One region of the Metabacillus elymi genome, then DNA from elsewhere that is predicted to be linked to it. Evidence: riboswitches for the same ligand, from Rfam matches in the RefSeq annotation. Region 1 holds a riboswitch; each other region holds the start of a gene.
The links. A riboswitch is a leader RNA that binds a small molecule or an ion and turns the genes downstream of it on or off. The one in region 1 is predicted to bind S-adenosylmethionine.
Positions count from the first base shown of each region.

Region 2: another riboswitch for S-adenosylmethionine. It lies ahead of metK (methionine adenosyltransferase); the one in region 1 lies ahead of mmuP (S-methylmethionine permease).
Region 3: another riboswitch for S-adenosylmethionine. It lies ahead of HUW50_RS14080 (methionine biosynthesis PLP-dependent protein); the one in region 1 lies ahead of mmuP (S-methylmethionine permease).
Region 4: another riboswitch for S-adenosylmethionine. It lies ahead of HUW50_RS11505 (sugar ABC transporter substrate-binding protein); the one in region 1 lies ahead of mmuP (S-methylmethionine permease).

Region 1 covers NZ_CP055263.1:1,915,220-1,919,439, forward strand. Annotated here, with positions in the region: gene mmuM (homocysteine S-methyltransferase) at 1-283, opposite strand, end outside; gene mmuP (S-methylmethionine permease) at 258-1,667, opposite strand; SAM riboswitch class I at 1,753-1,858, opposite strand; gene HUW50_RS08980 (methylated-DNA--[protein]-cysteine S-methyltransferase) at 2,353-2,832, opposite strand; gene HUW50_RS08985 (DNA-3-methyladenine glycosylase 2) at 2,816-3,733, opposite strand; gene HUW50_RS08990 (bifunctional transcriptional activator/DNA repair enzyme AdaA) at 3,720-4,220, opposite strand, start outside.
Region 2 covers NZ_CP055263.1:565,770-569,989, reverse strand. Annotated here, with positions in the region: gene pckA (phosphoenolpyruvate carboxykinase (ATP)) at 1-814, opposite strand, end outside; SAM riboswitch class I at 1,115-1,258, shown strand; gene metK (methionine adenosyltransferase) at 1,478-2,677, shown strand; gene HUW50_RS02770 (FixH family protein) at 2,866-3,648, shown strand; gene HUW50_RS02765 (methyl-accepting chemotaxis protein) at 3,980-4,220, shown strand, end outside.
Region 3 covers NZ_CP055263.1:2,950,413-2,954,632, reverse strand. Annotated here, with positions in the region: gene metC (cystathionine beta-lyase) at 1-501, opposite strand, end outside; gene HUW50_RS14080 (methionine biosynthesis PLP-dependent protein) at 488-1,612, opposite strand; SAM riboswitch class I at 2,019-2,119, opposite strand; gene HUW50_RS14075 (SCO family protein) at 2,189-2,764, opposite strand; gene HUW50_RS14070 (aliphatic sulfonate ABC transporter substrate-binding protein) at 2,774-3,781, opposite strand; gene HUW50_RS14065 (ABC transporter permease) at 3,931-4,220, opposite strand, start outside.
Region 4 covers NZ_CP055263.1:2,425,295-2,429,514, forward strand. Annotated here, with positions in the region: gene HUW50_RS11495 (MFS transporter) at 1-716, shown strand, start outside; gene HUW50_RS27075 (hypothetical protein) at 990-1,115, opposite strand; gene HUW50_RS11500 (hypothetical protein) at 1,286-1,756, shown strand; SAM riboswitch class I at 1,981-2,088, shown strand; gene HUW50_RS11505 (sugar ABC transporter substrate-binding protein) at 2,195-3,322, shown strand; gene HUW50_RS11510 (sugar ABC transporter ATP-binding protein) at 3,484-4,220, shown strand, end outside.

The DNA.
Region 1 (4,220 bases):
TCTTAATTAACTCCAAAGCTTCTTTTTCTTGGATACCACGCATGGAAAAACCATCGATAGTAGCTTGGTAGCTTGCAGTTATCGCACAGTCTGCTCCAGCACGAAAATAGTCTGAATGAACCTGATAAATCAATTCTGGATTTTCAAGTAAAACACGTGCAGACCAAAGGGGATCGTCCAATTCACACCCATGCTGCTCAAGCTCTGTAGCTAGAGCACCGTCCAGAATCATGATTGAATGATCGCGTAAAATAGCGTTAATTGGGTTGATTTTGTTCGACATATTCTACTCTCCTTTTCTTTAAAATTTGTGTTATATAATAACTTCCATAGCAAAACAAAATAAATGGAATGCAACAATACAGCGCAATGCGTTGTGTAGGATCAAATGCAATTCCAATACATGAAGCAAGGCAAAGTATAAACGAAACGATTGGTACTAGAGGATATAATGGTGCACGATAGACCAAGTCCTTTTCTGAATTTCCTTCTTTTATAAATTGTTTGCGAAATAGAAACTGTGAAGCACTAATACTCATCCAAACTGCAACCACGGCTAGCCCCGAAATGGATACAAGCACTATGTATACAGTATCTGGTGCAATAATACTTGATAACAAAGCTAAACCACCGCCTAACATGCTGAAAATGATTGCATATATAGGCACACCTCGTTTTGTCAATTTTGCAAAAATTGGTGATATAGTCTTCTTATCTGCAAGTGACCAAAGCATTCTAGAAGATGCATATAGACCTGAGTTTGCAGCAGATAAAATAGCTGTTAAAATAACAAAGTTCATAATATCCGCTGCATATGGCACACCAATTCGTTCAAGAACTGCAACAAAGGGGCTCTCTAATACTCCTGCATCCGAGATAGGCAATAACGCAGATAATACAACGATAGTTCCTACAAAAAAGATCACCAATCTCCATAATGTTGTACGAATTGCCTTTGGAATCGTTTTTTCTGGATCTGAAGTTTCTCCTGCTGCAATTCCTATTAATTCAGTTCCCGAGAATGCAAAATTCACTGCAAGCATCGTCATTATAATTACAAAAGCACCATTAGGAAATAAACCTGCACTCACAAAATTGGTAAAGAATGGTGCTGGTTGCGAATTAGTCATTGGAATAAAACCTACCATTGCTGCTACTCCTAAAATAATAAAGATCACAATTGCTATTACCTTTATAGATGCAAACCAGAATTCGGATTCAGCGAAAAGCTTAACAGTCAGAGCATTCAATACAAAGATCACAATTGCGAATAGAACACTCCATATCCAAACATTGATTGATGGAAACCATCGCTGCATTAGCAATCCTGCAGCCGTAAATTCCGAACCTAATGCAACAGTCCAGGTTAGCCAATATAACCAAGCTACTGTATACCCTGTCCCTGGACCAATGTATTTGGTTGCATAGCTATGAAACGCACCTGTCTCAGGCATATGTACTGAAAGTTCACCTAAACAAAGCATGACTAGATAAACCACTAATGCTCCAATTAAATATGAGAGAATTGTGCCGATTGGACCAGCCTGTTGAATCGTATAACCAGAACTTAAGAATAATCCAGTTCCAATCACTCCACCAAGCGATAGCATTACTAAATGTCGTGCTTGCATTTTTCTTTGAAATTCTTGTTTACTTTCGTTCTCCATTCATACTCTCCTTTATCTTACATCCAGAAAAAATCAAAAAAGCACTCTGAAAATAGAGTGCTTTACTGACAAATAAAAACTTAGGCTCTTATCTATCAAGGATTCATCACCCGCTGGAGTTAGCACAGTGTCTTAGTAGACCTGTTGCTGAGGTTTCATAGGGCCAGTCCCTCCACCTCTCTGGATAAGAAATAATTTTTTTAACCTTATCAACCTATGAAAAAATTGTCAATACACTTCTGTATAGTTAGAGAATTTCGAATATTTATAATAATCACAGCTGGCAAAGTAAAAAAATATAATTGAAGAATAGATCATTAAATCATTTCATTTTAAATTGGGATTAAACAGAGGGTAACTAATGAAGATTCAAACGATCTTTCGTAAAAAAGGACGACCCAACTTGCTACACAACGCATATATCTAACCTTGAATCAATGGAAGGTGTCGGTTGGATCTTTGTATCGATATCTCCACTCCGCCTACCTTGTTTTCACATTGAATTTTTGATCATTTATTCTTTGCTATATTATGAAACAGATTTCATAAATTCTAGATAAGTTATGTTAAAAACCTATTTACTTTCATTAATAAAGCCAATTTCCATGTCACTCCCCAAACCGCATTTACTTATACTTATGGTACGGTTCATCCTAACGATTCTAAATGAAGTACTTTAAAGCTCTTAAATGTTATGAGCTTTCTCATGTTGAAGCAGCCATTCCTTCCTCCATAGACCTCCTGCATAACCGGTTAATTTCCCATTTGAACCGATTATTCTGTGACAAGGGATCACAATGCTTAACCTGTTTTTCCCATTTGCACTCCCTACTGCTCTTATCGCCTTTTTATTTTCAATGGAAACAGCTATATCCTTATAAGATCCCGTTTTAGCGTAAGGTATTTTTGTTAAAGCATTCCATACTGTTTTTTGAAAGTCAGTCCCTTCAAATTGATATGGGAATGTAAATTCTTGGCGATGGCCCTTAAAGTATTCGTCAAGTTGGTTGTAGCATTCTGTTAAAACTGGAAGTGTTTCAGCTTGTAATAAATTCTCTTTTTTATTCCCTTCAGAAAACAGTATAGAACTGATGGCTTCATGAGTACTGATTATTTCTATCACGCCAATCGGTGATTCATAGTCTAATTTATATATTTTTGTCATATAAGGACCTCCATAGATAAAAGGTAGCATACGCCTGCCAACCTTCCCAATTTGCTGCATATTCCTCTATTTCTTCTATAGTCGGTTTCTCCTTAAGACTTAATAGATTCTTTAAGGCATTATGAAGACCTACATCCGCAATTGGAAAGGAGGAGGTTTGGTGTAAGCATTTCATCATCACATAATCTGCCGTCCATGCTCCGATACCTCTTATCAAGATTAATGATTTTTGTATTTGATGATAATCTTGTTTCTGAAGCAATAATTTTTTTGTTAATTTGCCACTTTTCATTTCTTTAGCAATGCCAATGATATATTCAGCCTTCCTAGTAGTAAATTGAAGTTTCCTTAAATCATCTATATCTAAGGATGCAATTTTTTCAAATGATGGGAATAACCAAAACCTTTGTCCTTCGAAAATTATAAATTCGCCAAATTGTTCAACAAACCGTTGCTTTAATGTGTAAGCAAATGGTAAATTAATTTGCTGTCCCATTATTGCCCATACTAGCGCTTCAAATAAATCTGGAATGCACATAATCCTTAAGCCAAAATATTTATGCGCAAGTTTCTTTAAAATTTTATCCTTACTAGCCATTTGATAAAATATTTCTAAATCATGAGCCAAATCAAACCATTCCCAAATATACTCTCCCACTTTTTTACGATGGAGAATAGATGGAGTCCTGATTGGAAATTCAACATTTATGCAATTATTGATATATTCTATTTTACATAAAATCAAAGAGTCTTTAATTTTTATTAGTTTATATACAGCTCCCTCTTTAATTTGATGAAGCACTTCCTGATTAGACCTTCCTAATAAAATTAAACACTCTTCAAAATTAAATTCCTCAGGAGGATAAATCTCCAAATAAGATTCATGATCAATCCAATTCATTTAGGAATTCCTTTCGATATTCACTAGGTGAACAGTTTTTTAAGCTTCGAAACACTTTATAAAAGTTGGAAGGACTCTGGAATCCTACCTCATAACAAATCTCTAAGTTTGTCATAGCTGTGCATTTAAGAAGATGGGCTGCTTTATCGATGCGTATTTTTTCTAAATAAGTACGCGGAGTCTCAGAGGTTTCTTGTTTAAATAAGCGTTCCAAATAAAAGGGACTTAAGCCTACTTGATCCGCTATGTCTTTTAGCATCAAATTTTGTTTATAATGGTTGACTAGGAAGGTAATGATCCTTCTGACAATCTCAATATGCGGGGATTGTTCAACTTCTGGCTGACATCTTTTGCAAGGACGAAAACCAGCTTCTTCAACTCCATTGATATCATGGTAGAATTCTACATTTACTTTTTTTGGCTTCCTTGATCTGCATGAAGGACGGCAATATATTTTAGTTGTTTTTACTGCCGTAAAAAATAGACC
Region 2 (4,220 bases), 1.3 Mb from region 1:
TCGCATAGCAACCGCCTTCAATATTAAAGATGCCTGAAGTAGACCAGCCATGCTCATCGTCACCGATTAATCGTCTGTTAGGATCAGCAGACAAAGTTGTTTTTCCAGTTCCAGATAAACCGAAAAATAAAGCAACATCACCTTCAAAACCAACATTTGCTGAGCAATGCATTGAAAGAATATTGTTTTCTGGTAACAAAAAGTTCATAACTGAAAAGACAGATTTTTTCATTTCACCAGCGTATTCTGTCCCACCGATTAAAATTGTTCTTTTCTCAAATGAAATAATGATAAATGTTTCAGAATTTGTACCATCAACAGCAGGATCAGCTTTAAAGTGTGGTGCACAAAGAATAGTAAAAGGCTTCTCATTTGTAATCGATTTTTCATTGTCTTTTATAAAAAGCTGCTGTGCGAATAAATTATGCCAAGCATATTCATTTATGACTTGAAGAGGCAACTGATAGCGTTTATCTGCACCGGCAAAACCATTGAAAATGTATAATTCTTCTCGTTCCTTTAAGTAGTTGATCATTTTACTATAAAGCTTATCAAAGTCAGCCTCTAAAATAGGTTGATTAACAATGCCCCAATCAATTTTATTTTCGATAGAACTTTCTTTCACGATAAATTTATCTTGTGGAGACCTACCAGTATATGCTCCAGTAGTCGCTCGGATTGCACCAGTTGAGGTTAAAATCCCTTCCTTGCGTTTAAGTACTTTTTCCACAAGTTGAGCAACTGATAAATTATGTCTTGCATTATCCCCTTTTAACAACTCTGCTAATTCATTTGTCATCTCCACAATATTCATCCCCATTACCATCCTTTTCGAAAAATTAACGTAGAAAGATATATTACAAAATTCTGACTTAGTTTTAAATAGTATAACACATTATATTTAATTGAACATACTAATCGTGTGTGTTTTTTGAAAAAAAGTTTAGAAAGCAATTTTTATACTTCAAAAAGAAACTTAATAATATGTCAACAAAATGGGTAACACTAATGAATAGATTAATCATGAAAATTAATAGGAAATAATCTCTGATAACTTGCTGTTTTTTGTTGACACCATTACCCCAGTGCGCTATGATATGTCCTTGAACGGATTCTCTTATCCCGAGCTGGTGGAGGGACAGGCCCTATGAAACCCAGCAACCTGCTATCAAAGGAAAGCGGCGATTATGCCCAAATGACATTTTCCGACGCAAAGGTGCTAACCTGATGCAAGGCGAAAGCCCTTGATCGATAAGAGCGAAAGGCTATGAACGATAACAAACCTTTCCTCATTTAGGGAAAGGTTTTTTTGATAACAGAAAATAAGCGTATCTTCTTCATTAGAGTTTTACCAGGACAAGCATGTGGTAGAGGTACATAATAATTCTGTTCACAAAACATGCCAGCGTGATTCTTTTAGGTAAAAGGAAGAGTTCCGGATCAATTTGAACATGAGTATGAGGAGGAAAACTTTAACATGACTAAAAAACGTTTATTTACTTCTGAGTCTGTAACAGAAGGCCATCCAGATAAGATTTGTGACCAAATTTCAGATTCAATCCTTGATGCAATTATTGAAAAAGATCCAAATGCACGTGTAGCGTGTGAAACGTCTGTTACGACAGGATTAGTTTTAGTTGCTGGGGAAATTACAACAACTACATACGTTGATATCCCAAAAATTGTTCGTGAAACAATTAAAGGTATTGGCTATACACGAGCTAAATATGGCTTTGATGCAGAAACTTGTGCAGTTCTTACTTCAATTGATGAGCAATCAGCCGATATCGCTATGGGTGTTGACCAAGCACTTGAAGCTCGTGAAGGCCTAATGTCTGATGAAGAAATTGATGCAATCGGTGCTGGAGACCAAGGATTAATGTTTGGATTTGCATGTAATGAAACAAAGGAATTAATGCCACTTCCAATTTCATTAGCTCACAAACTTTCACGTCGTTTAACAGAAGTACGTAAAGAGGATATACTTCCTTACTTACGTCCAGACGGTAAAACACAAGTTACGGTAGAATATGATGAAAATGATAAACCAGTTCGTATTGATACGATCGTTATTTCCACTCAGCATCACCCAGAAATTTCATTAGAACAAATTCAGCGTAACCTAAAAGAGCATGTTATTAACCCAGTTGTCCCTGCAGAATTAATTGATGAAAATACAAAGTATTTCATTAATCCAACAGGTCGCTTCGTCATTGGGGGACCTCAAGGAGATGCTGGTTTAACTGGACGTAAAATTATCGTTGATACGTACGGTGGTTATGCACGTCACGGTGGTGGTGCATTCTCTGGTAAGGATGCGACAAAAGTTGACCGTTCTGCCGCTTATGCTGCTCGTTATGTAGCGAAAAATATTGTTGCTTCTGGATTAGCTGATAAATGTGAAGTTCAATTAGCATATGCAATTGGTGTTGCACAACCGGTATCGATTTCAGTTGATACATTTGGAACTGGAAAAGTATCGGAAGAAGTTTTAGTAGCTGTTGTACGTAACAACTTTGATCTACGTCCAGCGGGTATTATAAAAATGCTTAATCTACGTCGTCCGATATATAAGCAAACTGCTGCGTATGGACATTTCGGTCGTAATGATCTAGATCTTCCATGGGAAAGCACAGACAAAGCTGAAGCGTTAAGTAAAGAAGCGTTAAATCAATAATTTATAAAAGAAGAAAAGGGTCTGATGTATTTTGCATCAGACCCTTTTCTATATCAGTGTATAAGACTTAATAAGTGAATATTTTTTCTTCTATATGTGAATAAATATTGAAGCATCAAAGAAAACGTATCTAATTATGATAGTTATGTTATATCATAGTATGAGTGACGATTTGGAGGTTATACAATATGAAACAAGGGATAATCACTTGCTCCTTCATTTTCCTTTCTTTAGTTTTAAGCGGCTGTCAAGAATCAGCAAATCATCAAGAACATCAAGTCGCTTCTGAAGAGGAAGTAAAAGCACCAAAGGTTGAAATAATTGCTAGTAAACATGTTAATAAAAACGAAGAAGTACCAATCGCTGCAAAAGTATATTATGGTGATGATCTAGTGGACGATGCAGAGGTAACGTTTGAGATAAAACTTGGTGATGTTTCAGAAAAAATTGAAGCAAAACTTATTGAAACAGGTACATATGGAATTAATTATCAATTTAAGGAAGATGGTACATTCAAAATAACCGCACATACAAATGTAGAAAGTTATCATACGATGCCATCATTAGATATTCAGGTAGGAGAAGGCTCAACAGCTACGATTACAGAAAAGAATGATGAAAAAGAAAGCGAGAATGAGCACGAGCATCATGAACAAACAGAAGCGGGGCACCATCATAGTAGTGTAACGATAACTGTAGACGAATTATCTGATTTTAAGGTAAATGAAGAGGAGCAGTTATCAACAACAATTCAAGAGGGTGAACAACCATTTCCAGATGCGACGGTGAGATTTGAAATTTGGAAGGATGGAGAAGAACAACATAAGTATATTGATGCAGAAGAAGCATCGACAAAAGGGACGTACACATCTTCCTATCAATTTGAAGAAACTGGGATATATAAGATAGTAGTTCATGTTGAAAAAGGAGAGGTTCATGACCATATTGAGACTTCAGTTGAAGTTCAATAAGGGGGTGGACCTCTTTTTGTCGTAAGATTAAACACGAATTTTATCGATATTTGAAATAGTTTGAAACAATTTACATCCACCTGTCGTCTCATTAGTAAAATATTGGGTAAGTGTTTAATGTAGAAAACACGTTATTTATTCTCTATTTGCTTTTGCAAGAAGAATGGGAATTTGAATTATAAACGAAAATTAGTTAAAAGGCTAAAGGGCCTATTAACTAATTTTTCTGCATTTACTAATTTTATTTTGATTTTTATGAGTAAAGAAGTTAACATTTGTACCCTCATATCCGATGTAATAGGTAAAGACATAAAACTGTGGGGGCTACAAAATGAAAAAAGAGATGAAGTTTTATGAAAGGATTTCAGTTAAATTTCAAATTTGTCTTGCGATTTTAGCAGTAGTACTTACAAGTACGATTGGACTTCTTAGCTATATTTTTGTGAAAAATACTTTTGGACAAATTCAAGAATCGCAAGGGTTATTTTGGAGTTTGTTAGGAATACCAGCTGTTATTACGATCGTTTGCTTGTCTGTGTTTTATTTTTTCATTCATAGAAAGTTAAAAGTAT
Region 3 (4,220 bases), 1.0 Mb from region 1:
TGCCTTCGCAAGGTTCACAATTCCTCGAATGTCTGTAACTTTCAACAACGGATTTGAAGGTGTTTCCATGTAGATTACTTTAGTATTCGGACGAATCTTTGATGCTACTTGATGAAGATCTGTCATATCAACAAAAGTGTGCTCAATCCCGAATCTAGTTAGAACATCTGTTATGATTCGAAAGGTTCCACCATATACGTCCTCAGTCACAAGGACATGATCACCTTGGGAAAGAAGCAGGAATGCTGTTGAAATAGCAGCCATTCCTGAAGAAAATGCCAAGCCTTTTGTTCCACCCTCTAATTCTGCGATCGCTTGCTCCAACGCTTCTCTTGTAGGGTTACCAGAACGCGCATAATCATATTTCCCAAATTCATCTATATCAAATTGATGGAAAGTTGATGAATGGTGAATTGGAACACTAACTGCTCCTGTACCTCTATCTACCTTTGACTCATTATGCAAAAGTTTTGTTTGAAACGACCAATCATGATTGCTCAATTGCTTCAGCCCCCTTCATTTGTTTAAAGCTCTGAGCTAAATCTTCGATAATATCCTCAGCATGTTCTACACCTACTGAGAAACGCAGTAGTCTATTACACACACCATTTGCCATTCTAATTTCCAATGGAATGTCCATATGTGTTTGGGTTGCAGGATAGGTAATAAAGCTTTCGATTCCACCTAAGCTTTCCGCAAAGGTAATCGTCTTAAGACTTTTTAGAAATGGATTCACCAATGTTTCATCCTGCAAACGGAATGACAGCATTCCACCTTTTCCTGGATATAAAACATCGAGAACATCTGGATGTTCTTCTAAAAATTGTGAAACGGCTTGAGCGTTTTGCTCATGCTGTCTCATGCGAAGTGATAATGTCTTCATTCCTCTCATTAAGAGCCAGGAATCAAACGGTGATAAAACCGCGCCGATCGCATTTTGATGTTGGAAAAACTCATCGCTTAATTGCTCACCCTTTGTAACAACTAGACCCGCAAGCACATCATTGTGTCCACCTAAATATTTTGTTGCACTATGGATCACAATGTCAGCTCCATCAAGGATTGGTGTTTGAATAACAGGTGTATAAAATGTGTTATCAACAATCACTAATAAATTATGTTTCTTAGCTAACGTCGCAAGCTCTTTAATATCAGCTTCCTGCATTAATGGATTTGTCGGTGTCTCGATAAATATCGCCTTTGTTTTTTCAGATATTAATTTTTCTGTTTCTGCTGGGTTTGTGAAATCATCATATTGAAATGATAAACCGTACTTTTTCCATTCTCTTTCAAATAAACGATAAGTTCCACCATAGAGGTCAGATGATACGATAAGTTCATCACCACTTTGGAATAATGCCATAATCGTTTGAATAGCAGCCATCCCTGAACTGAATGCAAATCCACGATCACCATGTTCTAAATCGGCAATGGCCTTTTCAACTAATAGTCTTGTAGGATTTCCTGTTCGAATATAATCAAAGCCAGTTGATTCTCCGATTCCAGCATGTCGATAAGCTGTCGAAAAATAGACTGGCGGATTTACCGTACCTGTAACATTTTCACTTCGATTTCCAATTTGCGCTAACTTCGTTTCAATTCGTTGACTCATGTCTGTCACCATCCTAAGTTAAGGTTATTTTTCTTGATTATGCACATGAGAGGAAGCACATTTTTAGACTTTCAAAACAAATTAAAAAGCCTTCCCCGGTAAGAAGAAGACTGTGTATTTGAGTGCGCTTCTTCTTATCTCTCAAGCATAATGCTGGTGTGGCTTGCTGGATTTAGCACCTTGGCACTTGTAGAAGATCTTGGGTGGAGCTTAAGAAATAGTTGATTTGCGGGTTGAACTTAGGAAACTCTATAAGTAGTGTTGTTTGGTTTTTTACAGCACGCAAGTGCTTGCGGCTTGCGTTGCAAGCCTGCGACGGATAAATCAAAATGCCTCGAACAAACAAGGACGCTTTGTTCGATGCATTTTGATTTATCCGTCGGTGCTGTAAAAAACTACCTAAGGTTTCTCAAAAATACGCAAATCAACGGTTACGAGATCTTCACTCGTTTTGAACCGGTTGCTGAGGCTTCATAGGGCCAGTCCCTCTGCCTCTCTTGATAAGAAATGTATGAAATTTTTAAGGTTTACTATTTTTTACTACTTTACATGATTCGAGTGGAGATTGCAACACAATTATTGTAATAGTTTGATATCTTCGACAATTTTTTCATTCGGTACTTCTGACACACCTTCATATTGTTCGAGTATCGTGTTGCCTTTCATAAGATAGATCGATGTGCTGTGAACGAATTGGTTTGAACCTTCTAGCTTTGCAGCAGGTACAAGAAAGCTCGTGTTTGAGAAGGATTCAATTTCTGCTTGTTCATAGCCAGTGAGAAAGTTCCAGTTTTTAAAATCGGCACCGAATTGTTCTGCAAATCCCTTTAACACTTCAGGTGTGTCATGTTCTGGATCAATGCTAAAGGAGACGAGCTCAACATCTACTTTTTCGTCTTGTAATTGCTCTTGAAGTGTTGCGATATGTGCGGTCATTGGTGAACAAACAGTATCACAATTTGTGAAAATGAACGTAGAAAGCCAGACTTTATCTTCATAATCTGACATTTTTACTTTTTCTCCAACTTGATTAACAGCATCTAAAGGCTCAACTGTCCCATTTAAAGAAAAATGCTCCTCTAGGTTGATAGACTGTGAACAGCCTACCAACACTAGAACAGCAAGGAAAGTGATAAAAACAAGTTTTTTCACGATTAACGCCTACTTTGTTAAGAAATGAGTATCGATTAGATCACTAAATTCAGGTTTTTCTTTAAGAAATTTAAGCTCAAATGAAGAATTTGCAAATTCTTGTACAACCTCTGCATTTACTTCTGTTGTGTACGTTACACGCTCCCAAGCACTGTCAACGATTGCTGGATCAAGCTCTTGATCTGTAATATCTTTGATCGCTTTAATTGCAATATCACGTGCCTCTTCACGGTTTTCATTAATAAAGTTAACACCTTTTTCATGTGCTTTTACAATGGCTGCAACTAGTTCTTTGTCTTCTTCAATTAACTTTCCGCTTGTTACTAATACAGTATTAGGAAGTGTTGTTCCGTAAGAAATTTCATCCGTATCAACGATCACTTTCGCTCCATCATTTACAAGCATAGATGCCCATGGTTCTGGAACTGCAGCAAGATCAACTTTTCCTGATTCAAACATTGCTCCATATTGAGCTGGGTTACCAGTTACATGCTTTAATGTTCCACCAATACGTGCTGATGTAATGCCAAAGTCTTGAAGGAATGTCTCCATTTGAACATCATGTGTGCAGCCTACACCAGGTGTAATAAATGTTTTACCTGTTAAATCATCAATTGATTGCACACCACTTTTTTCAGATGCAACGATAACTGTTCCACCTGAAGATGCTCCTGCTAGAATCTTCACATCTGCCCCATTTGCATAGTTATTCATAACAGGGCCAGGGCCAACTAAACCTGCATGGATATCACCTGTTTTTAACGCAGTCATAAATGCTGCTCCATCAGGAAACGTTTTATACGTTACTTTTACATCTTCCCCTAATGCTTCTTCAAAATACCCTTTTTCCTTGGCGATCATCGCAGGTACGTGATCAATATTAGGAAAATAACCAATTACTACTTCCTTTTTACTATCACTTCCACTACCATTTGAACCTGTATTAGCCGTCCCACATGCTGCCAATACACCTACTAATAAAACCGATATAAGTGCAAATAATATACCCTTTTTCATGTTTAAGCCTCCGTCTCTTTTTAATTAGTGTCTAGCTCCAGCGCCTAGCCCCTCGAGTCATAAGCCACTCATGAATTGAAGGTAAAAAACACCTTCATTTCATGAGCGTCTTAAGCTATTCGGGGCTGATCAAGGCGCTTCCGCTTTTCTTAATTATCTAAACCCCATTTTTTCATAACACTTTTTTCTACTCTTTGGAAAAATAGTAAATCGACAATAACTCCGATCACCATAATCATCATCATGATCGCGATAACTAAACTCATATCGCCAAAATCTGACGCGAATTTCAGTTTATAACCAAGTCCTGGTCCAGTACTTAATAATTCACCGGCCATCAATGCTCTCCATGCAAACGCCCACGCTAATCTAGTTCCTGTTACAGCATAAGGAATTGAGGCTGGAAACATGACCTTCCAAAACAAGCTAAATCCTTTAT
Region 4 (4,220 bases), 510 kb from region 1:
CTATTGCAATCACAGGTGTCATGTTTTTACTTTCAGCAGTAGCGCTTATGTTTTTACCTGCCGATAAGTTGGTAGAAAAAACTGATGAGCAAACAACAGTTTTAGAAGAATTTGTGCAAGGATTTAAGTATGTTATGAAAAATAGATTTCTCACCATCCTAGGTGCTAATTTCTTCGTAGCAGGATTGGCTGTTGGTTTAATACAACCATTAGGTATCTTTATTGTGACAGAACAGCTTCAAATGGATAAGGAGTTTGTCCAATGGTTTATGGCGATAAACGGAATTGCTATGATTATTGGAGGTGGAATCGCGTTAGCTTTATCAAAGAAAGTAACACCGATTCGAATGCTCGCAGCGGGTATGTTTGTAAATGCCCTAATGATTTCAGTCATTGGGTTCTCGGAGATTTTATGGCTAACTTTAATAGCCCAGTTTTTCACAGGATTAATGATGCCAGCTATTCAAATTAGTATTAATACAATGATTCTTCAAAATGCTGAGGAATCTTTTGTAGGGAGAGTAAACGGGATCATGACACCTCTTTTTATGGGCGCGATGGTGCTGATGATGAGTTTAGCGGGAATCTTAAAACAACAGGTTGGTCTGGGGATTTCATATCAGGTATCAGCTGTTTGCATGGTCATTGGAGTTATTCTTGTTCTGCCGCTTGTTCTTGACCGATCTATAAAAAAGCGCGTAAAAGTTAATGTATAGGATTTGATCGCTTAGAGGTCTCTAGAGGCTGGGACATAACTAAATTGACCATTCTTAAAGCCGAATAATTTTTAATTTAATTAAGCGATATAAATAAAAAACCCAAACTATTACGAAACTCTAAATTAGAATTTCGCATGATAGTTCGGGTTTTTCTTTGGCTGAAATACTTTTGTCCCAGCCTCTTTTACTTAGTGGACTAGATCCCTTATATTCTGCAAATAAAATAAGGCAAGCACAGTAAAATGCTCACCTTTAACATTAAGTATACAATTATTTTTTTCCTTGACTTCTCGCACGGTTCCTCTCAAGCTCAGCAGCATACTCTTCTTGAGATTTCCCTTGTTTCGCGCTTTCAGATTCAATTTTTCTAAATTTGTTATCATTTCGATTTGGCATTCTTCCACCTCCTTTTGCACATCATTATTCTATACAACCTCTTTACTTTTATCCTTATTAACATAGGCTTAAAGGGAGATGAGGAAGAATTGGTATATTTTCCAACTAATTATATCAAGATAAACATAAAAGATAATTGATTTGAAAATAAATGATAATAAGGTGATTTAATGGAATTAATGAAGTATGAAGGTGAATGGTATGTATGGACCTTAGTAATAACAACAATATTATTCGTATTAATCATGCCAAAAAAAAATCTAACATGGGTCGGTATATTTATTACTATTGTTTTCTTAAGTGGGTTTTCTTGGATTTCTGATAGCATTGCAGGGGCAGTATTTGATTTATTTGACCTAGCAAAAAAACAAACAATCGAGCCAAGTGATTCTATGTTAATTAGCTTTGTACCTGCGAGCATTGCTACTATTTATGTTAATTTTTATAAACCTCAGAAGAAATGGGTTTTTGCTTTTGTTTTTACATTATTATGTTTTGTCTTAGAATTAGGATTAGTTAAGTCTGGATACATGGTAAATAACGATTGGAATACATGGTATGGAATTCCTGTTTATTTTACACTTTTTAGATTCTTCTTCCCTTGGTATTTACAGTTACTATCAAAAAAATTTATCAAATAATTAATTTAACAAACTGAGATTTACCACCTGTGTCTGTGGGGGAAAGCATTAAAACTGTAAATGGGAGTAATAATCAAATGGATACATTATTATTTTCCTATAACATAATAAGAGGTATTTTTTTAAAAAATCATTTAATATAAATATTCAAATAATAGTTGACATTAATGCTATACACTATTAAAGTATACATATTCTTATCTTTACTTAATTGCATATTCGATCTCTTATCAAGAGTGGCAGAGGGACTGGCCCGATGACGCCCGGCAACCGTTCTATTATAGAATTGGTGCTAAATCCTGCAAAACCGTTACGGTTTTGAAAGATAAGAGAGGAGACTCCTATATATTCTTGTGGCGAAACCTCTCTATCTTAGAGAGGTTTTTTGTGTTTATAAAGTAAAAATATACAAAAAAAGAAAAAGGGGAGTTTACAATCATGAATAACAAAATTTTTCACTCTGCATTTATTTTTATTCTAGTATTTACACTATTACTAACAGGTTGTGCTTCAAATAGTGGAGAAACGACTGAACCTGAAAAAAGGAAAGGCAACCCAGATGTTTCATTAGAGAATGTTCCAGAACGCTTTGCTGGTGGTGAGAGGGCAAAGATTAAAGTCATCCGTAAAATCGGTGGAGATGATCATACAGCACAATTTTTAGCTGGTGCGAAGGAAGAAGGAGAAGCATTAGGCTTTCAAGTAGATGTATTTACAGCTAATGGAGACACGGCAAAATTTCATGATGCCATAGCACAAGGACTAGAAGAAGATTATGATGGATTTATTATTTCTCACGGAGATGACGCTGCAACTGTTAATGCGGTTCAAAAACTAGTTGATGCTGGGAAAAGTGTTGTTACATTTGATTCAACGGAAAAATTAGCACAAATTGAAAATGTAACATTAACATCTCAGGATGATGAAGCACTTGCAACATTAGCATTAGACCAACTTATTAAAGATACTAATGGTGAAGCAAATATTGTGTATCTTTGGGTAGATGGCTTTCCTCCGATGGTTAGACGTAATCAAGTTTACCAAGAGAAATTGGCTAGTAACTCTGGTATTAAAGAAATTGAGCGTTTTGGAGTGGCAGCAGCTGATACTTCTGTAAAAACGCAAAATGCTGTAGCAGCAATGCTTAATAAACATCCTAAAGGTGAAATTGATGCAATCTTCGCGACATGGGATGCATTTGCAATCGGTGCAGCACGTGCAATTAAAGAAGCTGGTAGAGATGAAATTAAGATTTACGGTATTGATGTATCGAATGCAGATCTTCAAGAAATGCAAGATAAGAGTAGCTCTTGGAAATATACGGCAGCAGTTGATCCAAAGTTAATTGGAGCAGTTGACATGAGATTGTTAGCTAAAAAGCTAGCTGGTGAAGAAACGCCAGCAACGTATAACCTTGAAGCATCACTTATTTCTGGTGAAGTATTAGGGAAATCAGACGAGCCTATTAATATGGTAAATCTTGCAGATACTGTTGAAGGTTGGGGGCAGTCTACCGCATTTGAAGAGGAATGGATGAAGAGATTAAAAGAGTATTATAAAAAGTAAGAACTATTCTATGAAGAAAATGAGCGAACACTCTCTTGGTCTAGTATAAGAGGGTGTTTGCTTTTATCCTCCATATACTGGTAGAAATCTCCACAGATGAAAAATTGGTTTTGATAGAATAATAGCAAAATTTTCTCCATTAACATCAGAGGAGGTAAATGATGATTCATACAGTATTAAAAATGAAAGAAGTCTCAATCGAATTTCCTGGTGTGAAGGCATTAGATTCTGTAGATTTTACAATGAAAAGTGGTACAACCCATGCTCTAATTGGAGCAAATGGTGCTGGGAAATCAACGTTAATGAAGGTTTTATCAGGTACCTATGACCATTACACTGGTGAGATCTTAATTGATGATCATAAAACAAATATCCGTACCCCAAAGGAAGCACAAGGCTGTGGTATTCAAATTGTTCACCAAGAGGTAGATACTGCGCTCATACCAAATTTAACAGTAGGGGAAAATATTATGCTATCAAATACTGTTAATGGGATGGGGAAAAGACAATTTGTAAGGTGGAAGGATCTTCATAAAAAAGCAACAGTTATTTTGAACAGCCTAAACATTCATGTTTCCTCCAAAAAATTAGTTAGCGAGTTAACCTTGGCAGAAAAACAAATGGTACTGATTGCTAGAACAGTCTCGACAGATTGTAAATTTCTTATATTAGATGAACCAACAGCCCCGCTTAGCCATTCAGAAACAAAAGAGTTGTTCAGGATCGTGCAAGAGCTTAAAGCGAAGGATGTAGGAATCATCTTTATTTCCCACCGGCTCCCAGAAATTTTTGAAATCTGTGATGAAATTACAATTATGAGGAACGGTAAGTTAGTTTCACATGAGTTTGTTGCTGATACCACGACAGGTAAGGTAGTGGAACAAATGCTAGGTAGGGA